One region of the Promicromonospora alba genome, then DNA from elsewhere that is predicted to be linked to it. Evidence: predicted binding sites of a transcription regulator. Region 1 holds the regulator's gene; each other region holds the start of a gene.
What was found. The regulator LexA, encoded in region 1, represses DNA repair genes until DNA is damaged. The targets are predictions, from matches to a motif close to TCGAACANNTGTTCGA.
Positions count from the first base shown of each region.

Region 2: a site for LexA is predicted at 4,938-4,953, ahead of ACFO6V_RS01455 (HNH endonuclease signature motif containing protein). Genes of this name have one in related genera too.
Region 3: a site for LexA is predicted at 4,978-4,993, ahead of ruvA (Holliday junction branch migration protein RuvA). Genes of this name have one in related genera too.

Region 1 covers NZ_JBHSFI010000005.1:198,071-205,834, forward strand. Annotated here, with positions in the region: gene ACFO6V_RS15870 (helix-turn-helix transcriptional regulator) at 1-146, opposite strand, end outside; gene ACFO6V_RS15875 (DUF5302 domain-containing protein) at 361-588, opposite strand; gene nrdR (transcriptional regulator NrdR) at 733-1,203, opposite strand; gene ACFO6V_RS15885 (LysM peptidoglycan-binding domain-containing protein) at 1,323-1,769, opposite strand; gene lexA (transcriptional repressor LexA) at 1,961-2,776, shown strand; gene ACFO6V_RS15895 (L-lactate dehydrogenase) at 2,862-3,851, opposite strand; gene ACFO6V_RS15900 (ATP-dependent DNA helicase) at 3,861-5,957, opposite strand; gene ACFO6V_RS15905 (carbohydrate ABC transporter permease) at 6,000-6,887, opposite strand; gene ACFO6V_RS15910 (carbohydrate ABC transporter permease) at 6,889-7,764, opposite strand, start outside.
Region 2 covers NZ_JBHSFI010000001.1:302,131-309,894, reverse strand. Annotated here, with positions in the region: gene ACFO6V_RS01470 (ABC transporter substrate-binding protein) at 1-666, shown strand, start outside; gene ACFO6V_RS01465 (glycoside hydrolase family 76 protein) at 725-1,768, shown strand; gene ACFO6V_RS01460 (GntR family transcriptional regulator) at 1,857-2,951, shown strand; gene ACFO6V_RS01455 (HNH endonuclease signature motif containing protein) at 3,006-4,877, opposite strand; gene ACFO6V_RS01450 (glycoside hydrolase family 76 protein) at 5,143-7,068, shown strand; gene ACFO6V_RS01445 (ANTAR domain-containing protein) at 7,117-7,536, opposite strand; gene ACFO6V_RS01440 (heme-degrading domain-containing protein) at 7,660-7,764, shown strand, end outside.
Region 3 covers NZ_JBHSFI010000003.1:165,041-172,804, forward strand. Annotated here, with positions in the region: gene secF (protein translocase subunit SecF) at 1-669, opposite strand, end outside; gene secD (protein translocase subunit SecD) at 669-2,543, opposite strand; gene yajC (preprotein translocase subunit YajC) at 2,625-3,056, opposite strand; gene ruvB (Holliday junction branch migration DNA helicase RuvB) at 3,199-4,263, opposite strand; gene ruvA (Holliday junction branch migration protein RuvA) at 4,289-4,918, opposite strand; gene ruvC (crossover junction endodeoxyribonuclease RuvC) at 5,082-5,648, opposite strand; gene ACFO6V_RS05975 (YebC/PmpR family DNA-binding transcriptional regulator) at 5,742-6,503, opposite strand; gene pdxT (pyridoxal 5'-phosphate synthase glutaminase subunit PdxT) at 6,572-7,198, opposite strand; gene ACFO6V_RS05985 (NUDIX hydrolase) at 7,221-7,763, opposite strand.

The DNA.
Region 1 (7,764 bases):
ACGTCAGCGTCTGCGGACAGCAGGTGCCGACCGACCTTGTGGGCGCGGGGCCCCTGACCGTGCTTCCGCCAGGTGTAGATGGTCGCGGGCGTGGTGCGCAGGACCGTGCACAGCTCCTCGAGGGTCCACATCGGTGTGCGATCCATTGGCTTGTCGTGCGAGGCGCTCATGTATCTGAGGTGCGCCAACGGCGCCGACAGTGTCGAGCATCCGTAGGCACTATCGGTCATTCCCGAGCGTTCAAACCGTGTCACGAACTGTGTCATCGCGGGTCATCTATCCCTTTGCTAGGCGCCTCGCGAGACAACAAAAGCCGCCGACCAGGTCAGATACCTGGTCGACGGCCTCGGCCGAACAGTCTCAGCCGGACTTGCGGCGGAACATCTTCTGGACTGGGCCGGTCGTCTCCGAGCCGTGCACCGCACCAGTGTTCACATCGCCCGCGGAGGTCCGGCTCCGAGCCGCATTCTTGCGGTCCAGAGCTTCCTTGAACTTCGCCTTCGCGTCCGTGCTCGGCGCTGTCGCGACCTTGGGCTCTTCAGCACCCTTGGTCTCGGCTGCCTCGGCATTGGGCTTCTCGTCCGTCACACCGATCACCTCCTCTTGTTCCGGGGGTCCCTCGATCGGGTCCGTCGTCGGCCCCAGCCTGCACCACGGCACAGCCAGGTGCCAACATTTTTGGATTCCACCCAGGCTACGGCCGACGACGACGCGCCCGGCCGCGCAGACTCCCTATGCCTGAGCGGCCGCCCGCTCGGCGCGCTCCGCACGGAGCGAGGTGATCGCGCTCTCGAAGTCCTCGAGCGAGTCGAACGCCTGGTAGACGCTCGCGAACCGGAGGTACGCCACCTCGTCGAGCTCGCGGAGCGGGCCGAGGATGGCGAGGCCCACCTCGTACGCGTCGATCTCCGCGCTGCCGTTGCTCCGCAGGGTCTCCTCGACCCGCTGGGCCAGGATCGCGAGGTCGTCGTCGCTCACCGGGCGCCCCTGGCACGCCTTGCGCACACCCGCGGCGACCTTGTCGCGGCTGAACGGCTCTGTGGCGCCGGAGCGCTTGACCACGGACAGGCTCGCGGTCTCCACGGTGGTGAACCGTCGGTTGCAGTTCGGGCACTGCCGTCGGCGCCGGATCGACAGGCCGTCGTCGGCAGTCCGCGAGTCCACCACGCGCGAGTCGGCGTGGCGACAGAACGGGCAGTGCATGCTCACTCCTGCGTGGTCGACCATCGACCGGAGGCCTCCGGTCGCGCCCCGACCGTAAGCGGGCAAACCACCCCCTTGCAACATAGCCGCAACATTCGTCGGCGAATCGAGGCCTTTCGTCACTCCTTGGGCAGGAGCAACAGCTCCCCGACGCGCAGCGTGCCGGTCGACATCTCGTTCAGGTCCTGCAGCCTGCCGACCGCGTGTCGCACGTCCTCGCCGGGTCTCGCGATCTCCTGGGCGAAGCCCCAGAGCGTCTCTCCCGGCTGCACGGCGTGCACCCGGACCTCGGTGGGTTCACCCGGGGAACTGGCGACCGCCGTCGCCCCCCACGTGATCATCGGAGCGAGCAGGAGCATGGCGAGCAGCACGAGGACCACCCGGCCGCGCCGCGTGAGCCGGAGGCCGGCCAGGCCGAGCCGGCCGGCGAGCGTGCGCCCTTCCACCGGGATGTACGCACGGACCGCAGCCGGTCGGGCCGCCGGCACGAACGCCCGGCCATACGACGGCGCATACGCCTGTTCATACGTCGGGGTGTACTGCCGCAGCGGGATCACGTCCCCCATGGCCCCTCCTCGAATGAGTGACTGAGCTTCTGTCGTTCATACAAGCGTTCGTCGAACGCCCGTACCATTGTGTAGCACGGGACACCGTCCATGTCGAGACACGCTCGAACATTCGTTTGAGCCGAGCGCGTTTGTGACCTAGAGTGGGTAGCGCACAGGAGAACATTTGTCGGAACGGGAGGGGCACGGGCATGACGGGACGGGACGGGACCAGCGACACGAGAGCCGTCGACACGGCAGCCTCCGGCGTCGCCACGCTGGACACGCCAGCCGACAAGGCGGTCGCTGACGTGCACACGATCTCGCCGACTGACCGCCTCACCGAACGGCAGCGCTTGGTGCTGGACACGATCCGGCAGTCGTTCGAGACGCGGGGCTACCCGCCGTCGATGCGCGAGATCGGCGAGGCCGTCGGGCTGGCCAGCCCGTCGAGCGTCAAGCACCAGCTCCAGATGCTCGAGAAGAAGGGCTTCCTGCGCCGCGACCCCAACCGGCCGCGCGCCATGGAGCTCGTGGAGCCGATGGCCGAGCAGGTCGACAAGCCGACGCGCGGCGAGATCCACTGGCCCGAGCCGCGCCGCAGCGGCCAGGTCCACTGGGGCGGCTCCGTGCCCGACGACGCCAGCACCCCCCCGCCGTCGTATGTGCCGCTCGTGGGCCGTATCGCTGCCGGTGGCCCCATCCTTGCCGAGCAGGTCGTCGAGGACGTGTTCCCGCTCCCCCGCCAGCTGGTGGGCGACGGCGAGCTGTTCCTCCTCAAGGTCGCCGGCGACTCGATGGTCGACGCCGCGATCTGCGACGGGGACTGGGTGGTCGTACGGCAGCAGAACGTCGCCGAGCAGGGCGAGATCGTCGCCGCCATGATCGACGGCGAGGCCACGGTCAAGACGTTCAAGCAGACCGACGGTCACGTGCTGCTGCTGCCGCAGAACCCGGCCTACGAGCCGATCCCCGGCGACGAGGCCCAGATCCTGGGCCGCGTGGTCGCGGTGCTGCGCAGCCTGTAACGAGGTTCGCGAAGTAGAGCGCCTGTCCGCCCTGCGCAACGCTCAGCGTGCGTAAGGCGGACAGGCGCTCTACTTCGCGGTCTCCTCAGAAGCCGAACTGCCTCTGCACGGCCCGCACGCTCTCCGCCGACGCACGAAGGCCGGCCAGCTCGTCGTAGGACATCGGCACCCGCATGTTGGCCGTGACACCCCGCCGGTCCACGAGCGACGGCACGGACAGGCACACGTCGCTGATGCCGTGGTAGTCGTCCAGCAGCGAGGACACCGGCATGATCCGGCCCTCGTCGTTGAGCACCGCCTCGATGATGCGGGTGGCGGCCAGGCCGACGGCGTAGTTGGTGGCCCCCTTGCCCGCGATGATCCGGTACGCGGAGTCGACCACCTCGTGGTGCACCTCCGTACGCACCGCCGCGTCGAGCGGCGGGTTACCGCCCAGCGGCTCCCAGTCGAGCAGCGGCACACCGCCGATCGACGCCGAGCTCCACAGCGCGATCTCCGAGTCGCCGTGCTCCCCGGCGATGTACGCGTGCACGTTCCCCACCGCCACGCCGCAGCGCTCGGCGAGCACCACGCGCAGCCGGGACGAGTCGAGCACCGTGCCGCTGCCGAACAGCCGCTCGCGCGGCAGGCCGGAGATCTTGAGCGCCGCGTAGGTCACGACGTCGACGGGGTTGGTCACCATGACGTACGTGGCGTCCGGCGCGACGTCGACCAGGCCGGGCAGGATCTTGCGCATCAGGCCGATCGTTCCCTCGGCGAGGTCGATCCGGGTCTGCCCGGGCTTCTGCTTCGCCCCTGCGGTCACGACCACGACGTCGGCGCCCGCGCACACTGCGACGTCGTCCGAGCCGATCACCTGCGCCTGGGGCGTGAACATGAGGCCGTGCTGGAGGTCGAGCACCTCGGCCTCGACCTTCGCCCGGTTCACGTCGTGCAGGGCGATGGTCCGCGCCGAGCCCCGCGCCAGTGCGGCGAAGGCCAGCGTGGAGCCGACCGCCCCGGCGCCCACGATCGCGAGCTTGGTGGTGCGGGCGCCGGAGGACGGCGCGGCCGGGATGTCCGAAAGGGCTGCCATGCCCCCAGGTTAGGTGTCGAGCCTCGCCAGCGCGGCACGGACCAGCGCCGAGTCGGTCGTCGGCCAGAACCCCGGCATCGAGCGGGTCAGGAACGACGCGTAGCGGGCCGTCGCGAGGCGGGGGTCGAGGACCGCCACCACTCCCCTGTCGTCCATGCTCCGCACGAGGCGCCCGGCGCCCTGCGCAAGCAGCAGCGCCGCGTGCTGCGCGGACACCGCCATGAACCCGTTACCGCCCGCCTGCTCCACCGCCTTGGCGCGTGCCGCCTTGACCGGGTCATCGGGGCGCGGGAACGGGATGCGGTCGATCAGCACGAGCTGGCACGACGGGCCCGGCACGTCCACGCCCTGCCACAGGGACAGCGTGCCGAACAGGCAGGCCTCCGGATCCTCGGCGAACTCGCGCACGAGGGTGGGCAGCTGGTCGTCGCCCTGCGCCAGGATCGGGAAGTCCAGCCGCTCCCGCATCGCCTCCGCCGCCGCGTTCGCCGCACGCCGGGACGAGAACAGGCCGAGCGTGCGGCCGCCCGCGGCGGTGATCAGCTCCGCGATCTCGTCGAGCTGCGCCTCCGTCGTCGGCTCGCGGCCCGGCGCCGGGAGGTGCCGGGCGATGTACAGGATGCCCTGGCGCGGGTAGTCGAACGGGCTGCCGGCGTCGAGGCCGTGCCACGGCGGGGCGTCCTCGCCCTTGAGGCCGAGCGTGCCGGCCACCGCGTCGAACGTGCCGCCCAGCGCCAGCGTGGCCGACGTGAAGACGCCTGTCGCCTCCCCCAGCAGGTGCATCCGGATCAGGCCGGCCACGTGCAGCGGCGCCGCATGCAGCCGCGTCACGTTGTCGGCGAACCCGCCCCAGCTGTTGTCCGGGCGCGAGCACCACAGCACGTCGGCGGTCGTGTCCTGGAACGACATGCGTTCCGCCGTCTCGAAGAGCTGCAGCATGGCGCCCTGCGCCATCTTCAGGCCGGGCTCGGGCTGGGCCGGAGCCTGTCCCTTGCCGCCGCCCGCCTCCGGCTTCAGCGTGCTCAGCACCTCGCGGGCCGCGTCGCGCACCGCGCCGACCGCCAGGCGCAGCTCGTCGGGCAGGCCGTTCGGGAACCGCTCGGCGGGGGCCGTGACCAGCAGCGTTCCCAGTGCCTGGGCGGCGGCGTCCAGCGAGTCGGTGTTGGTGCCCGCGTGCCGCCGCGCCAGGCGTGCGGCGTTCTCGACCGAGGCCATGGACAGGTCGACCGTCGCCGAGGACGTGACCCGGTCCGTGAGCTCGTGCGCCTCGTCCACCACCACGACGTCGTGCTCCGGGAGGATGCCCGGGCTGCCCGTGGCCGCGATGCCGAGCATCGCGTGGTTGGTCACCACGACGTCGGCCTCCCGGGAGGCGGCCCGCGCCTTGTCGGGGAAGCATTCGGCGAGCATCGGGCACTTGCCGCCCAGGCACTCCATGGCGGTGACCGAGACCTGCCGCCACGCCCGGTCCGGCACGCCCGGCACGAGGTCGTCGCGGTCGCCCGACTCCGTCTCGTTCGCCCACTCGTGCAGGCGGCGGACGTGGTCGGCGAGCGTAGCTCCGTCGTCCCTGCGCCGTCCGCGAGCGCCGCCGGAAGCCGCGGGCTCCTCGGTGCGCGGGTGGTCCTCGCCGCCGGGCAGGTCGAACAGGGTGGGCTCGTCGGCGGGGTAGCCGCCGCCGACCTTGTGCACGCAGAGGTAGTTGTGCCAGCCCTTGAGCAGTGCGATCTTCGGTTCGCGCGGGAGCTGCGGCGTCACGGCCTTGGCGACGAGCGGCAGGTCGCGCGTGATGACCTGCCGCTGGAGGGCCAGGGTTGCCGTCGAGATGATGACCTTGCTGTCGGCGGCGACCGCGTGCCGGACGGCGGGCACCAGGTAGCCGAGCGACTTTCCGGTGCCGGTACCCGCCTGGACGAGCAGGTGCTCGCCCTTCTCGATGGCCTCGCCGACCGCCACGGCCATGCGGTGCTGGCCGTCCCGGCGCCCACCGCCCAGCTCACCGACGGCGAGGTCGAGAAGCTCCTCGACATCGGGAATGTCGGTGGTCTGGGGAGGGGCGTCGGAAAGGCTGGTCACGCGTTCGATCCTAGGCCGGACCACCGACATGCACCCCATCTCGTCCACAGGTGCCGGCGGCCGGCCGAGGGGTTATCCCTTGACCGCGCCGCCCAGCCCTGCGCCGCTGAGGAACAGGCGCTGGAAGGCGAGGAAGAGGGCGATCGGCAGCACGGTGGAGATCGCGAGCGCCGCGAGGAACACGTCGAGCTCCAGGTACGGGGCGATGGCGGGCAGCCGGACGGAGAGCGGCTGGTTCTGCGGGTCCGGGAGCACGAGCAACGGCCAGAGGTAGTCCTTCCAGGCGGCGATGACGGCGAACACGGAGACGACGCCGAGGATCGGCTTCGACATCGGCAGCACGATGCTCCACAGCAGCCGGAAGGGTCCGGCGCCGTCGACGCGCGCGGCCTCGAAGATCTCGCGCGGGAGGCCGTCGAAGAACCGCTTGACGAGCAGCACGTTGAACGCGCTGGCGCCCATGGGCAGCCAGACCGCCCAGAAGGTGTTGAGCAGGCTGATGTGGACGATCGGCACGTCGAGGATGGTCAGGTACAGCGGCACGAGGAGCACGACGGACGGCACGAAGAGCGTCGCGAGCACGAGTCCGAAGATCACGTTGCCGTACCGGGGCCGCAGCACCGACAGCACGTAGCCGCCGGTCGTGGCGACCAGGATCTGGAAGAACCAGGCCCCCAGCGCCACGATCAGCGTGTTGACGAAGTAGTGGTCGATCTCGGCCCGGTTCCACGCCGTGGCGAGGTTGGCCCAGTCGATCCCGGTGGGGAACAGCCCGAGCGGCTCGCGCAGGGTCTCCTGCGTAGGGGTGACGGCGGCCTTCGCGAGCCAGAGGATCGGCCCGAGCCCGACGACGACCAGGGTGATCAGCAGGCCGCCCTGCAGCACGCCGAGGGAGGTCCGTACGCTCGGCCGGCGCCGGTCGTGGGCCGAGACGATGCCGCGTTCGATGGTGGCTGCCATGTCAGCTGCTCCAGGGTCGGGTCACGCGGAAGTACACCGCGGAGAGGACTGCCAGGACGCCCGCGAGCATCAGGCTCAGGGCGGTCGCGGCCCCGTAGTTGCCGCCGAGGCTGCTCCCGAACGCGTAGTCGTAGATCAGCATCAGGATCGTGAGGGTCGCGTTGTTGGGGCCGCCCCCGGTGAAGAGGAACGGCTCGAGGAACACCTGCGAGGTGCCGATGATCTGCAGGATCAGCGTGATGAAGAGGACGCCGCGCAGCTGCGGCAGCGTCACGTGCCAGATCTTGCGCCAGACGCCCGCGCCGTCGACCTCCGCGGCCTCGTAGAGCTCGGTCCGCACCCCGACGAGCGCGGCGAGGTAGATGATCACCGTCCCGCCCGCCGCGGCCCAGGTCGCTTCGAGGACCAGGGACGGCATGGCGCTGCCGGCGTCCTGCAGCCAGGGGTACGGGCCGAACCCTACCCAGCCCGCGATGGTGTTGAACACGCCGGTGTCCGAGGCGTCGTAGAAGAACTTCCACAGCAGCACCGCCACGACGGGCGGCACGACGACGGGCAGGTACGCCAGCGCGGAGAAGAGTCCCCGCATCCGCCGCACCTCGCTCATCAGTACCGCGGCGGCCAGCGGCAGCGGGTACCCGAAGACGAGCGCGAGCAGGGCGAACCACAGCGTGTTCTGGACCGCCTTGCCCAGCAGCGGGTCCTGCAGCACGAACACGAAGTTGTCGAGCCCCACGAACACGGGGGCGGTGACGAGGTTCGTCTCCTGGACGCTCATGACGAGCGCGCGGCCGATCGGGAACCAGGAGAAGACGCCGAACACGAGGATCATCGGCAGCGCGATGATCAGGGTGCTCAGACCGCCCTCGCGCAGCCA
Region 2 (7,764 bases), on a different contig from region 1:
GACGACCCGGGTCTGTTCAACATCTGGCTCAAGCAGGCGGGTGGCCAGATGTTCAGCGACGACGGCACCGCCACCGCGTTCAACAGCCCGGAAGGCCTCGAGGTGCTCGAGTTCTGGCAGAGCCTGCTGGACGCGGGCGTGTACGAGCCCGGCTTCGGCGAGGGCGTCGACTCGTTCGCCGAGGGCAAGCTGGCGATCAAGTACGACGGCCCGTGGGCGCTGACCGCGCTGGACGAGGCCGACGTGAGCTACGGCATCGTGCAGCCGCCGGTTGGCCCGGACGGCGACCAGGGCGCGGGCATGGGCGGCTTCGGCCTGGTCATCCCGGAGGGTGCCGAGAACCCCGACGGGGCCTGGGAGTTCATGAAGTGGTGGACCACGCAGCCGGCCAACGGCGTCGACTTCGCGAAGATCTCCGGCTGGATCCCCGCGAACGTCGAGGCCGCGAACGACCCGTACTTCACGGAGGACGACAGGTACCAGGCCTTCATCGAGACCATGGAGTACGCCGAGGTGCGCTCCAACATCCCCGGCGCCTCCGACGTCGAGGGCAAGGCGCTCATCCCCGCGCTGGAGAAGTTCCTCGGCGGTGAGACCGACGCGCGGACGGCGCTGGCCGAGGCCCAGGAGCTCGGCGACCGCATCCTCGCCGACAACGCGCAGTAACACCGGACGCAGTAACACCGGACGCAGTAGCCCGACGCGCAGTGACCCAAGGAGCCACATGACGACCCCGAACCCCTGGCCGGACCGCGCCGACCTGGCGCAGCGCAGTCTCGACCACTTCTTCGGCACTGCCGAGCCGCAGCTGCTCGACAACACCTACCCGGTCGGGGACAACTCGACGTTCAACTACTGGTGGCTCGCCCACGTCATCGACGTGCGCCTCGACGCGTTCGAGCGCACCGGGGACAAGGCGTGGCTGACAGCGGCGGAGGCGACGAGCGCCAACCTGCGCGGCCGGAACGGGGAGTCGTTGTTCAACGACTACTTCGACGACATGCTCTGGTACGCGCTGGCCCTGGAACGGCTGGCGCGTGCCACCGGGCGGCAGGAACCCCTGGACGACGCCCGCGCCCTCTGGGAGCACGTCGTCGAGCACGGGTGGAACGAGACGCTGGGTGCGAGCGTGGCGTGGCGCAAGCAGCAGCTGTACTACAAGAACACGCCGGCCAACGGCCCGTTCGTGATCCTGTCCGCCCGCCTGCACCAGCACGACCCCGACCCGCGGTACCTGGACCACGGCGTCGCGGCGTTCGACTGGATCGCCGCGACGCTCGTGGGGCCCGACGGGTTCGTCGAGGACGGCATCAACCGCGAGGGCGACGGCCGGATCGACACGCAGTGGCGCTTCACCTACAACCAGGGTCTGTACATCGGGGCGGCGGTCGCGCTCGACGCGGTGGTGCACGAACCGGAGCTCGTCGCCCGCGCGCTGCGCACGGCCACGACGGCGCTGCGCGAGCTCGCGCCCGACGGCGTCGTCGGCAGCGAGGGCGGCGGGGGAGACGAGGGCCTGTTCAAGGGCGTGCTCTACCGCTACCTGGGCACGCTCCTGGGCCGGCTGGGCACGACGTCGCCCGACGCCGCTCCGCTGGTCGAGTTCGTCCGCACGAGCACCGACCGGCTGTGGGAGACGAGCCTGCGGGACGGGTACCTGCTGGCGGGCGGCGACTGGCGCCGTCCGGCCGAGCTGCCGGTGTTCTACTCGACCCAGCTGAGCGCGGTCATGGCGCTCGAGCTGCGCGCGTCGCTCGAGGCGCGGTGATGACCTGCCGCATACGGCGGGCCATGCTGGGTTCAGCGGAATCATTGGTCATACTGATTGGCCACGTCCGACCGGTGAAGGGGCATCAGTGAGCCAGCCGCTCTACCTCGAGGTGTACGAGAAGCTCCGTGACGCCATCCATGCGGGCACCTATGGTGTCGGCGACCGGATGCCCGCAGAGGCGGAGCTGACCAAGCAGCTGGGGGTCAGTGCCATCACGCTCAAGCGGGCGATGGACCTGCTGCGCGCCGACGGCTACATCACGCGCCGGCCCCGGCTGGGCACCGTCGTCGTCAGCGAGACCGCCACGAACGCCGTCAGCACCGGGAGCGGGCCCACCCCGCTGATCGGGTGCGTGCTGACCGACTTCGACGACACCTTCGGCACGCGAGTGCTGGCCGGGCTGCTCGACGCGTCCAGCACGGTCGCGAACCTCGTGGTCAAGCGCAGCCTCGGCAACCGCGAGGCGGAGGACGACATGGTCCGGGCGCTGGTGGCCGACGGCGTCCAGGGGCTGATCCTTGAGCCGAGCTCGTCGCAGTACGTGCCCCCGGCGGTGCTCGAGCTGATCACCCAGTCGTTCCCGGTAGCCATCGTGGACCGCGTGTTCGACGGCGTCCCGGTGTCGTCGGTCTGCTCCGACAACGTCTCCGCGGGCCGCCAGGCCGCCGACGTCCTCTTCGCCGCGGGATACGACCACGTCGGGCTGGTGTCGGCGGCGAGCACCGTCTCGACGGTGCAGGACCGGCTCGACGGCGTCGTCGCCGCGCACGCGACCCGGCACATCCCGTTCGACCCGGCGCACCAGTTCCGCCAGGTCCGCTCGACGGTCCCCGGGAGCGGCGTCGCGCCCGACGACGACATCGCCGAGCTCGAGAAGTTCCTCGCCACCAACCCCGGCCTGACGGGCCTGGTCGCGACCGAGTACAACATCGCCGTCCTGCTGCGGGAGGCCGCGCAGCGGGCCGGCCGGACCGTCCCCGGTGACCTCGGCATCGTCTGCTTCGACCACCCGGACGCGTTCTACGACAAGGCGCGCTACCGGTTCACCCACATCCGGCAGGACGAGTCGCGCATGGGGCACGAGGCGGTGGACCTCGTCCTCGCCCAGATCCGCGAGGTCGGGCAGGTCACCAAGGTCACGCTGCCCACCGAGCTGGTGCCGGGGAGCTCGACGCGCTGAGGTAGTTCCTCGTCTGCCGAGCCGGATGTCCCGGCATCGACCGCTGACACTCGCTCAGAACGGTGGTTCATCGGGTTGAGTTTCGGCTGTCGCGTGGGTCGAGTCGGTCGATTGGTTCGGTACGGTGCCGGGTTCTGTGGTGGTGTAGGCGCGAGGTAGGCGTTGCCCGGTCAGGGCGCGCAGGGTCAGGTCGTGACTGGTGTCGGGGTCGATGTCGTCGATCTCGATGTGGGTGTCCAGCACGGTCGGTGGCCGGGTCTGCGTCCGGCCTGTCGGGGTGGTCCAGGTGGTGACCCCGGTCGCAGGGTCGCGGACGACACCCCACCCGGCGTGGGTCTTGAGCAGGTGGTGCTTGCGGCACAGGGCGTGCAGGTTCTGCGCGCGGGTCTGCCCGGGAGCGTTCCCCGTGCCCGTGCCCGTGCCCGTGCTTCTGTTCTGGTGCTGGTGGTCGAAGGGTCGGATGTGGTCGAGGTCGCATCTGCTGGCGGCGGTGTCGCACCAGCCGAAGGTGCAGGTCTCGTCTCTGGCTTCGATGGCTGCGCGGAGGACTTTGCCAGGTTGGTAGGTAGTGGTGGAGTAGTCGGTCAGGATTCCGGTGACGGGGTCGGTGAGCAGGCGTTGCCAGGTCGCGTCCTGCGCGATGATCCGTGCGGTCTCGGCCGGGATGGGGCCGAACCCCGCCAGGTATCCTGGGGCGTCGTCCAGGCCGAGCAGCGCGGTGGCGGGGATCGTGACCCGGACCACGGGTCGGGTGGGCGTGATCCGCACCGGCCGCACGATCTGCTGCACGACGATCTGCTGGACGGGTGTCTTGCCGCCGCAGGTGCATACCGGCACGTCCGTGGCATCAGACGCCGCCGTGCCGAGGCCGGCGGCGTTCGTGTCGCCGCTGCTGGAGCCGGCAGCGCCAGTTGTGTCCGTGTCCGTGTCGGTGAGGCGGTCGGCGGGCAGGATGCGGCCGGTGATGATGCCGGTCAGGGAGTCGGCACGGAGTTGTCCCAGGGTGCGGTCCTCGCCGGTGGTGTGGCGGAGCTGGTGGGCCATGTCGTCGATGACGCCCCAGACTGCCGCTGCGTCGGTCGCGGGCAGGTACGCGGACAGCCAGCCCATGTCGTTCTCCGCCCGGTCCACCTGCACACTGCGGCGGGCCGTCTCTGCCTTCGCTGTCTGCGCGGCGCCGTGCCGGTTCTTGGCGAACGCGAGCATCTTGTTCCGTAGCCACCTCCACGTCCGCCGGGGCGCCAGGGGCAGGTATCTCTGGATCGCTTCGGCGCGTTCGGTCACCGTGAGCTGCGCGGCGGACCGCAGCAGGGTGTGCGCCTTGCGCACATCGATCCGCCCCGCCACCAACGCCTGGATGACGGTGGGGTGCTGGGTACCGGACTCGGCCCGGACCACGACCTCCACGGCCTCGGGCTCGGTCACGACGAGCTCGCTGGTGACCTGCCCGACCAGCGAGCTGTGTGCCAACGGGTGAGTTTCCCGCGCGGCACGCTCGGCGACGACCCTCGCTTGCAAGCCCGCGGACCAGGACTGCAACCGGCCCAACGCCATGACCAGATCGCCCAGAGCGTCGTCCGACAGGTCGCCCAGCAGACCGTTCTCCAAGTCGGTGACCTCGGCCACCACCCGCGCCACCTGCACGCCCGGCGCCCCGCTCAACGCCGTGCGCAGGGTCTCGACCGGCCACAACACGATCGGTACGACATCCGGCGGCCAGTCGGGCGGTGGTCCGCCGGGTGGCCCGTCCAGGGCAGCGCTCGCGTCCGCATCCCAGGCGGGCAGCACATCGTCGAGCGGCGTCACATCGTCGAATGGCGCGTCGTCGGGTACCGCCTCGTCGTCGCCAGCTCTGGAACCACCGGCCAGGAACGCGTCGTACCGGAGCGCGCCGTGCCCGCCGTCGTCACACCGTTCTCCGCTCATGCGAGCACACCTCCTCCACTCTCATCGCCAACCATAAGTGTATGGATACGCCTCATTGCTGCGGACGTTTGTTCGATCCTATGCGGAGCCACTGACACCCGCCCGGCCGTCTGCCACCCGCGTACGGACATGGGGACAGGGGGCTTACCGGTATGCCATGCCATTTTCGGCGAGATCGGACAGATGGGTGCATTGCGCCTTTTACTAATGTACGTTTTGAGGTGAATCCGGGTGCAACGTCGCGCCCGGGGGAGGAGCACACCTGATGCCGCGTCGGATCCGACTTGTCCTGATCGCTCTTGCCGTGGTCGTCGGCCTCCAGCCGGTCGCCGCCGTCCAGGCCAGCCCGCCTCCGCAAGCTTCGGTGGCCGCCGGCTCGACCGATACGCGCGCGGCCGACGAGAGCGCGACCGCCGTGGCCCGTGCCCGGGTCGCCACCGAGGTGCTGCTGGACTCCTACGACGAGCAGAAGGCGTGGTTCCCGTCGAGCTGGTGGAACTCCGCGGTCGCCCTGCAGATCATCGGCGACTACATGGAGCGCACCGGGGACCGGAGCTATCTCGACGTGCTGGACCACAGCTTCGAGACCAACAAGGGCCCGTTCCCGGCCGGGGAGCGCTCCACCGACGAGATCTACGGCAACTTCACGAGCCGAGCCATCGACGACGCCGGCTGGTGGGCCCTGAACTGGGTGACCGCCTACGATCTGACCGGCGACCAGAAGTACCTCGACATGGCGGGCACCATCGCCGACTTCATGCACGGGTTCTGGGACCCGAGCACGTGCGGCGGCGGGATCTGGTGGAACGAGGAGCGCACCTACAAGAACGCCGTCACCAACGGCCAGTGGATCCGGCTGACGGCCGAGCTGCACAACCGCATCCCCGGCGACACCGCCTGGCTGAGCCGGTCCCGGGAGGCCTGGGACTGGTACGCCGCCAGCGGCCTGATCAACTCCGACGGCCTGGTCAACGACGGGCTGACCGACGCCTGCGCCAACAACGGCGACACGGTGTGGAGCTACAACCAGGGCCTCGGTATCGGCGCGGCGCTGGAGCTGTACCGGGCGACAGGTGACGCCGAGCTGCTCGCCGCCGCGCGGCGCCTGGCCGATGCGGCGCTCGGTTCCGACGCGCTGACGACGGAGGGCGTGCTCACCGAGTCCTGCGATCCGCTCGGCCGTACCTGCGACGACAACCAGAAGCAGTTCAAGGGCATCTTCATGCGCTACCTCACGGAGCTGGCCGACACCACCGGCGACGCGCGCTACGCGCAGTTCGTGGACCGGCAGGCGGCGACGATCTGGGCGAACGACCGCGACTCCGCCGAGCGGCTCGGCCTGCGCTGGTCGGGCGTTGGCACCGCGGCCTCGCCGAACGTCTTCGACTGGCGCACCCAGGCCAGCGCGCTCAGTGCGCTGATCGCCGACGTTCCCCAGGACGCGCCGAGCCGGTCGCTGTCCGCGACGATGTCGCCGACGCAGCTGGTGGTGATGCCGAGCCCTGGGGCCACGTCGTCGGCGCGGACCGACGTGGAGGTGGCCGCGACGTCGGAGGGACGCCGGCCCGTGCGGGCCGACGTGCGGGTGAGCGGTCCGCGCGGCTGGACCGTCGATCCGGCCCGGAGCCGGGTCCGGCTGGTCCCGCCGGGCGACGGCAGGCCCGCGCGGGCCAGCATCCCACTGGACGTCACGGTGCCCGCGAACACCCCGGACGGCAGCTACCCGCTGACCGTGACGGTCACCGCGAGGCCCGGCCTCAGCTACACCACGCGGGTCACGATCCAGGTGGCGAGCACCATCGACTTCGACGCCGGGTCGACGCAGGAGCTCGCCTGGCTCTGGGACGCGGGCGGCTCAGGGCTGAGCCACGTCGGGAGCCGGTTCGCCGACGGCACCAGCCACTTCGTCTACCGGTTCCCGTTCCCCGCCGAGGCCACGTCGGCCGAGGCGACCCTGACGATCGACAACCAGTACGTCGTCCAGGTCGGGCCCGACGGCGAGAGCTGGACCACCGTGCTGACCGAGGACGAGCCGATCAGGGACAGCTCCAACAAGGCCGACCACACCCTCGACCTGACGCCTCACCTCGGCCCGGACAAGGCCGTGTACATCCAAGTGACCGACGCCTTTCCCGAGGACGGCTGGGGCGGCGGGGTCTACCACGTCGCGGCGGAGTTCGGTACGTCCTGACTGACCTGGCCGCCATCCGGTCGGCCCGGTGACGGGCCCCGGATGGGGTCAGGCGGCCTGGGGTGCCGGGTGGCCCGTCGGGTCGGCCGGGTCTGCCGGTCCGGCCGGCACGGGATCCCAGCTCGGCGCAGGTTCCACCGGCCGGACGCAGTCCAGGGCGTGCACCAGCATGTCCGGCGTGATGCCGCCGCGCACGTCGTCGTGCTCCAGGGCCGTCATGACCTGATCGGCTGCCACACGCATCGGGACGTTGGCCTTGTCGGCGGCGTCGAGCAGGATCTGGGCCGCCTCGTCGTCGTCGACACGCTTGGCCACGACCACGAAGCTCTTGGCTCGCTCGATCATCGCCTCGCCCACGAGGGCCGGTGACACGACGTCGTCCACGCGGCTCGGCGAGCTGCTGTCGAACTCGAGGCCGCCAGCGGCACCGTCGGCGAAGGCGGTTCGAGTGTTGTCGATGAATCCCATGTGAACCTCCCAGATCCGCTGCGGACCGGGAGCCGCTTCATGACTCCGACGCTTCGAGCATAGAGCACTTCGGACGATTCGGACAGGCCCTCGTTGCTCGCGGGTATTCGGCAGTATGGGGGCATGACCGAATCAGATGTCAAAACAGCCGTCGCCGAGGTCGAGGCCCAGGAGGCCGAGCTCGTCCTGACCACGTTCACGCACGACGAGGCCTGGCGCCTGGGTTCC
Region 3 (7,764 bases), on a different contig from region 1:
GTTCTCGCGGACCTTGTCGAAGACGACCATCTTGTCGTAGAGCGAGAAGCCCAGGATGGTCAGGAAGCCGATGATCGTCGACGGCGTGACCTCCCAGCCGATCACCGCGTACACGCCGGCCGAGACCAGGACGTCCAGGAGCATCGCGACGATGGCCGCGACCGACATGCGCCACGCCCGGAAGTAGATGGCCATGAAGACCGCCGCGGCGAGGACGAACGCGACGGTGCCCCAGAGGGCCCGCATGCTCACCGACTGACCCCAGGTGGGGCCGATGAAGTTCGCCGTGACCTCCGACGTCTCCACGCCGTAGGCCTCGCCCAGTGCGTTCTGGAGCGCGGTGGTCTGGTCGTTGTCGAGCTGCGACACCTGGACGCGGACGCCGTCCCCACCTACCTGGGTGACGTGCGGCTCATGGCCGGGCACCACCTCGGCGACGGTGTCGATCGCGATGTCCTGGTCCGTGTTGGACGTGCCCGAGACGGTGAACTCGGAACCACCGCGGAAGTCGATACCGAGGTTCAGGCCCTGGAACACGAGCACGAGGATCGACGCGACCGAGAAGAGGCCGACGATCGAGAACCAGACCCGCCGCTTCTGGATGATCGGGTAGGACCGACGCCCCGTGTAGAGGTCGTTGCCCCACTGGGCGAAGCCGCCGCGAGCCATCAGTGCTTCTCCTCGTTCTGAGCCGCTTCGGCGGCAGCCTTGCGCTCGGCGGCACGCCGCTCCGCGATAGTCATCCTGCGGCCGTCCTCGGCGACACGTGGCGCCTTGCTCACGGACTGAGCCGAGACCAGCTCACGCTCACGGTCCGGCGCGTCGGCGACGGGGGCGTCGGAGACGGCGGACTGCGGACCGGAGAACTGACCGGCGCCCCGGTACCGCGGCGCGACGTCCAGGCGGTCGGCCGAGAGGCCCGACGCCTTGTGGCCGTCACGGAAGAACGGCACCTTGGCCAGCAGCTCCATGACCGGGTGGGTGAACCAGATGACCACCATGACGTCGATGATCGTGGTCAGACCGAGCGTGAACGCGAAGCCGCGCACCCCGCCGACCGTCATGAAGTACAGGATCACCGCGGAGAGCAGGTTCACTGCCTTGGCCGCGTAGATGGTGCGGCGCGCACGGAGCCAGCCACGCTGGACGGCGAGCCGCAGCGTGCGCCCGTCACGTAGCTCGTCACGGATACGTTCGAAGTACACGATGAACGAGTCCGCCGTGAAGCCGATGGCCACGATCAGACCGGCGATACCGGGCAGGGAGAGGCGGTAGCCCATCCCCCAGCTCAGGAGCGCGATCACCACGTAGGTCATCGCACCGGCCACGACCAGCGACAGGACGGTCAGCAGACCGAGCGTGCGGTACTGGAACAGCGAGTAGACGACGACCAGCGCCAGACCGATCAGACCGGCGAACAGACCTCGCTGGAGCTGCTCGGAGCCCAGCGTGGCCGAGATCGTGTTCTGCCCCTCGACCTCGAAGGTGAGCGGGAGCGAACCGAAGCTCAGCTGGTTGGCCAGCGTGGCGGCCGTGTCGCGGGTGAACGAGCCGGAGATGCTGGCCTGCCCGTTGGTGATCGGGTCGTTGCTGCTCGGCGCGGAGACGACCAGGCCGTCCAGCACGATGGCGAACTGGTTGCGCGGCGGCTCCAGCGGCGTCAGGCGCGTGGTGGTCTCACGGAACTTCGTGGTGCCGTCGGCGTTGAAGTCGAGGTTGACACCCCAGACGTTCGAGACGGAACCGTTCGCGCCCGGCTGCAGGCCCGAGGTGGCCGAGGTCAGGTCGGTGCCGTCCACCTCGACGGGGCCGAGGATGTACTTGGCCGCACCGGTCTGGTCGCACGTGACGAGCAGCAGGTTCGGGTTGTCACCACCGCCGCCCTGGAGGTTCTTCGGGTCGGTGCAGTCGAGCGCGTCGAACGCGGCCTGGACCGACGGCGTGATCTGCGCCAGGTCGGACGGGTCCGTCGCCGACTCGATCGCCTTCTCCTGCTCGGCGATCTCCTCCTTGGTCGGCTCGGCGGCCGCGGCGTCCTCGGCCGCGGCGTCGTCGCCCGCGGCCGCGTCGGCACCGTCGCCGGACGCGGAGGGGCTCGCCGAGGGCTGCACGGTCGCAACCGGGCTGCCGATCGTCAGGACCGGGCGGAACTTCATCTGCGCCGCCTGCGAGATCAGCGCGACGGTCGCCGGGTCCACCTTGCCGGGGATCTCGACGACGATCTGGTCGGCCCCCTGGCTGGCGATCTCGGCCTCGGTGACGCCGTTGGCGTCGACACGCTGCCGGATGACACCGATGGCCTCTTCCATCGCCTCCGGGGTGATCTCGGATCCGTCGGAGGTGACGGCCTTCAGGATGACCTGGGTGCCGCCCTGCAGGTCGAGGGCCAGGCCAGGGGCCAGGCTCGCTCCATCAGGATTGTCGCCCGACCTTCCGTCGAACTGCCAACCAGCCAAGAGGGCGCCGAAGGGCAGCAGGATCGTCAAGATCGTCAGGAGCACGATCGTGCGAACCGGCCGCGAGCGCCGGGTGTCAGTCGCCAACGTCTGTCTCTTCTCGTGTGCGCACCGGGATACGTCCGGTGCGGGTTCGGCGCCGCCCGGGGTTACCGGACGGCGCGGCCGTCACTTACCGTCTGCTTCGGCGTCCCGCCGCTGCTGCTCCTGGTACTCGCGCTTGGCGGTGTCCAGCTCAGACAGGTCGTCGGGAACGTCCTTCGTGTCGGGGCTGATCGTACTTGCCGTTTCGCCGTCCGTTGTGACTTCGGACTCATCGGACGCGTCATCGGTGTCCGCGTCGTCGGCGAGGGGCTCCTCGATCTTCTTCGAGATCGCGGCGCGGAGCCACGTGGTGGGGCTGCCCGGGAAGGACTCGATGGTCACCTGGTCGGTCTCGTCGTCGACGTCGAGGACGGTGCCGATCATGCCGGAGGCGGTCATGACCTTGGTCCCGACCGTGAGGTTGTTTCGGAACTCCGCGGCCTCGCGCTGCTGCTTGCGAGTGCGGGAGGACATGAAGAACATCACCACGAGGAGGATCGCGACGAGAATGAGCATTTCCACGGTAAGGGTCCCTGTTCGATTGCGGTGTCGGATGAGCAGCGCTCGTATGTCGCGCACGTTCGACGAGGATCCAACCCAGTGTAGTGCCGGGGCCGGATCCTCGGGTGCCCCCGCGGGGGGCGCCACGTGATCAACGTCAGGGCTCGGGCAAAGTTCCCGGGGACGACTGCGCGGGAGGCGTGAGCCCCAGGTGCTCCCAGGCCGCGGAGGTCGCCACGCGGCCGCGCGGGGTACGTCCGATCAGGCCCTCGCGCACGAGATAGGGCTCGGCGACGGTCTCCACCGTCTCCGCCTCCTCGCCCACGGTCATGGCCAGCGTGGACAGGCCCACGGGTCCGCCGCCGAACCTGGTGCACAGCGCCGTGAGCACCGCGCGGTCGAGGCGGTCCAGGCCGATGGGGTCTACCTCGTAGACCTCGAGCGCGGACCGCGCGGCGTGCAGGTCGAGGCGTCCGTCGCCGCGCACCTGCGCCCAGTCGCGCACGCGGCGCAGCAGGCGGTTGGCGATACGAGGGGTGCCACGCGAGCGGCCGGCGATCTCGTGGGCCGCCGCGTGCTCCAGGTGTACGCCGAGCAGCCCGGAGGAACGCAGGATCACGCGCTCCAGCTCCTCGGGCGAGTAGTAGTCCATGTGCCCGGTGAAGCCGAAGCGGTCCCGGAGCGGGGCGGGCAGCAGGCCGGAGCGGGTGGTGGCGCCGACGACGGTGAACCGGGGCAGCGCCAGCGGGATCGCCGAGGCGCCTGCGCCCTTGCCGACGATGACGTCGACCCGGAAGTCCTCCATCGCGACGTACAGGAGCTCCTCCGCGGGCCGGGCCAGGCGGTGGATCTCGTCGATGAACAGCACGTCCCCCTCCTCCAGCGAGGACAGGACGGCGGCGAGGTCGCCGGCGTGCTGGATCGCGGGGCCGCTGGTGAGCCGCATGTGCGCCTCCAGCTCGCCCGCGATGATCATCGCCAGGGTCGTCTTGCCGAGACCGGGCGGGCCGGACAGCAGGACGTGGTCGGGCGGGTTGCCGCGCGCGACCGCTGCCTGCAGCACGAGGGAGAGCTGGTCGCGCACCACCCGCTGGCCGACGAAGTCGTCGAGCCGCTTGGGCCGGAGCGCGGCCTCGGCGGCCCGCTCGATCTCGTCGGCGCTCGGCGCGACGATGCGGCTCCGCTCGCCCGCCGAGCCGCTTCCGGTGTCCGAGTAGTCCATGCCGGTGGTCGAGCCTGCCGGGGCCTCAGCCACGGTGTCCTCCCAGCAGGCGCAGCGCGGCACGGAGCGTGGTCGCGACCTCGTCGGCCGCTATCGCGTCGGTCCCGGCGTCGGCGAGCACCTTCGCCACGGCGTCGTCGGCCTGCTTGGCGGGCCAGCCGAGACCCGCCAGGGCCTCGACCACGCGCTCGGAGTGGTCGCCCGCACTCGCGGCGGGCTCGGTCGCCGCGCCCGCTCCGGCGAGCGCCCCCGACGGCGGCCCGAGCCGGTCCCCCAGCTCGAGGACTATGCGCTGCGCGCCCTTCCTGCCGATGCCCGGGACACGGGTCAGCGCGGCGAGGTCCTCACCCGCGACCGCCCGGCGCAGCGCGTCCGGGGTGTGCACCGCGAGCATCGCGAGCGCCAGGCGTGGCCCGACGCCGGACACCGTCTGCACCACCTCGAACACGTCGCGCTCGTCGGGATCGCCGAACCCGTACAGCGTCATCGAGTCCTCGCGGACCACCATGCTCGTCGAGACGCCAGCCGTCTCGCCGACGCGCAGCGTGGCCAGCGTGGTGGGCGTGGCGTGCACGAGATAGCCGACGCCGCCGACGTCGACCACCGCGCGGTCCAGGCCCACATGGGCCACGGTTCCCGTCAGCGAGGCGATCACGGGGTCCCCCTTCTCGGGTCGTGGATGGGGCCCCGGCGATCCAGCTCGTCGAGACCCACTCGAACAGTCGTGCGACGACCCTAACAAGCCGGACCACCCGGTCCCCCGCACCACGCCGCCGGCGGCAGCTGCACGCACCCGCACCCGGGCGGGGCCGGCAGGGCTAGCGGCGGGGGCGCTGCTTCGCTGCCTGTTCCGCGGCGGCCCAGGCGCGCTGCGCCGGGGTGAGCTCGTGCCGGTCGCCGCCCTGCAGCGCGCCGGCAGGGCGCCACAGGTGGCAGACGGCGAGGGCCAGCGCGTCGGCGGCGTCGGCGGGCCGCGGTGCCTCGTCGAGGTCGAGGATGCGGGTGATCATCGTCGTCACCTGGGCCTTGTCGGCGCGGCCGGAACCGGTCACCGCCGCCTTCACCTCCGACGGCGTGTGCAGGGCGACGGGCACGCCCCGGCGGGCCGCGGCCACCATGGCCAGGCCCGCTGCCTGGGCGGTCCCCATCACCGTGCCGACGTTGTGCTGCGCGAACACCCGCTCGACCGCGACGACGTCGGGCACGTGCTCGTCGAGCCACATGTCCAGGCCCTCGGCGATCTTGAGCAGCCGCAGGTCGGTGGACAGCTCCGGCTCCGAGCGGATCACGCCGACCGCGACCATCCGCGCCCGGCGCCCGGGCAAGGAGTCGACCACACCGATTCCGCACCTGGTCAGGCCCGGGTCGACCCCTAGTACGCGCATGGCGTCAGGTTCTCATGACGCCGGGCGGGGTATCGACAGGCTCGACCAAAGGGTGCGGCCGGACCTACGAAGCGGGCCCGACCAGCGGTGATGTCACTCCTCTTCGTCGAGGGCTGCCATGACCTCGTCGCTCGCGTCGAAGTTCGCGAAGACGCTCTGCACGTCGTCGCTGTCCTCGAGCGCGTCGATGAGGCGCAGGATCTTGCGAGCGCCCTCGACGTCCACCTCGACCTGCATGGACGGGTGGAAGATCACGTCGGCGGAGTCGTACTCGATGCCGGCTTCCTGGATGGCCGTACGCACCGACACCAGGTCGGTGGCCTCGGTGAGTACCTCGATGACCTCGCCCTGGTCCGTCACGTCCTCGGCGCCGGCGTCGAGCGCGGCGAGCATGACCTCGTCCTCGCCCACGCCGTCGCCCTTCGGGACCACGATCAGGCCCTTGCGCGAGAACAGGTATGACACCGAACCCGGGTCGGCCAGGTTGCCGCCGTTGCGGCTGAACGCCAGGCGCACCTCGGAGGCGGCGCGGTTCTTGTTGTCGGTGAGGCATTCCACCAGCACGGCGATGCCGTTGGGGCCGTAGCCCTCGTACATGATCGTCTGGTAGTCGACGGCGTCGGCGCCCTCGCCCGAGCCACGCTTCAGTGCGCGGTCGATGTTGTCGTTCGGAACCGACGACTTCTTCGCCTTCTGCACCGCGTCGAACAGCGTCGGGTTACCGGCGAGGTCGCCGCCACCGGTGCGCGCCGCGACCTCGATGTTCTTGATCAGCTTCGCGAAGAGCTTGCCGCGCTTGGCGTCGATCGCGGCCTTCTTGTGCTTGGTCGTGGCCCACTTTGAGTGACCTGACATGCCTCTACCTGACTCCTTGCATTTCCGATGGCTCTTTCAATGGCGTCGAACGGTAGCGGGGAAAGCGCTCAGCCGCCCGCAACCATGCCGACGAACAACCCGTGCACTCGCGTGTCCCCCGTGATCTCGGGGTGGAATGCGGTGGCGAGCAGCGGACCCTGCCGTGCTGCGACGATCCTACCGGCGGCCGCCACAGGACGGCCCTGCGTATCCACAGCGGGGATGCGTGCCAGCACCTCGACGTCGCGCCCGGCCTCCTCGATCCAGGGGGCGCGGATGAACGCGGTGCGTACCGGACCGCCGTCGGGGATGCCGACGAGATCCAGGTCCGTCTCGAACGAGTCGACCTGCCGCCCGAACGCGTTGCGCCGCACGACGACGTCCATGCCGCCGACGGTCTGCTGGTCGGCGGTGCCGTCCAGGATCCGGTCGGCGAGCAGGATCATCCCGGCGCACGAGCCGTACACCGGCAGGCCCTCCTTGATCCGGGCCTGCAGCAGGTCGCGCAGCTCGAAGATGCGCAGCAGCTTGTCGATGGTCGTGGACTCCCCGCCGGGGAGCACGAGCCCGTCGACGGCGGCCAGCTCGGCCGGGCGCCGCACGGACACGGCGTGCGCGCCCACGGACTCCAGGGCGGTCAGGTGCTCACGGACGTCGCCCTGCAGGGCGAGGACGCCGATGGTCGGTGTACTCACAACTGATCATTCTACGTGTGGCTCAGTCGTCGAACTGCTCGCCCAGGTGCCGGACCTGTCCGTCCCAGCCCGCCACCAGGCGGTCGACGACATCGGGCAGCTCGGGTGGGAACACCTCCAGCGGCTGGTCGCGCAGCTCCGCCGCCGACAGCCAGGCCAGCTCGTCGAGCAGCTCCCGCTCGGCGGGCGTCCAGCCGACGTCGGTCATCTCGATCGCCTCCGGCGTCCGCGCGAGGTAGAAGACCTCGTGCTGGCGGCACGTCTCGGCGAAGAACTCGAAGATGCCCGTCCGCGTGAGCACCGGACCCACCAGGTCGTCCGTGTCGAGCGTGATGCCCACCTCCTCGTGGAGCTCCCGCAGCGCTGCCTGCTCGGGGGTCTCCCCCGCGTCGATGCCGCCGCCCACCGTGAACCACCAGGACCGTTCGGGCTGGTTCACGTCGTGCGAACGCACCACCAGGACCCGGCCCGCGGCGTCCAGCAGGATGACGCGGGCCGCCGAACGCTCCCGGATGCCGTCCGGTGCCGGGACCCAGTCGTCCCCGAGGGCGGAGGTGATGGACATG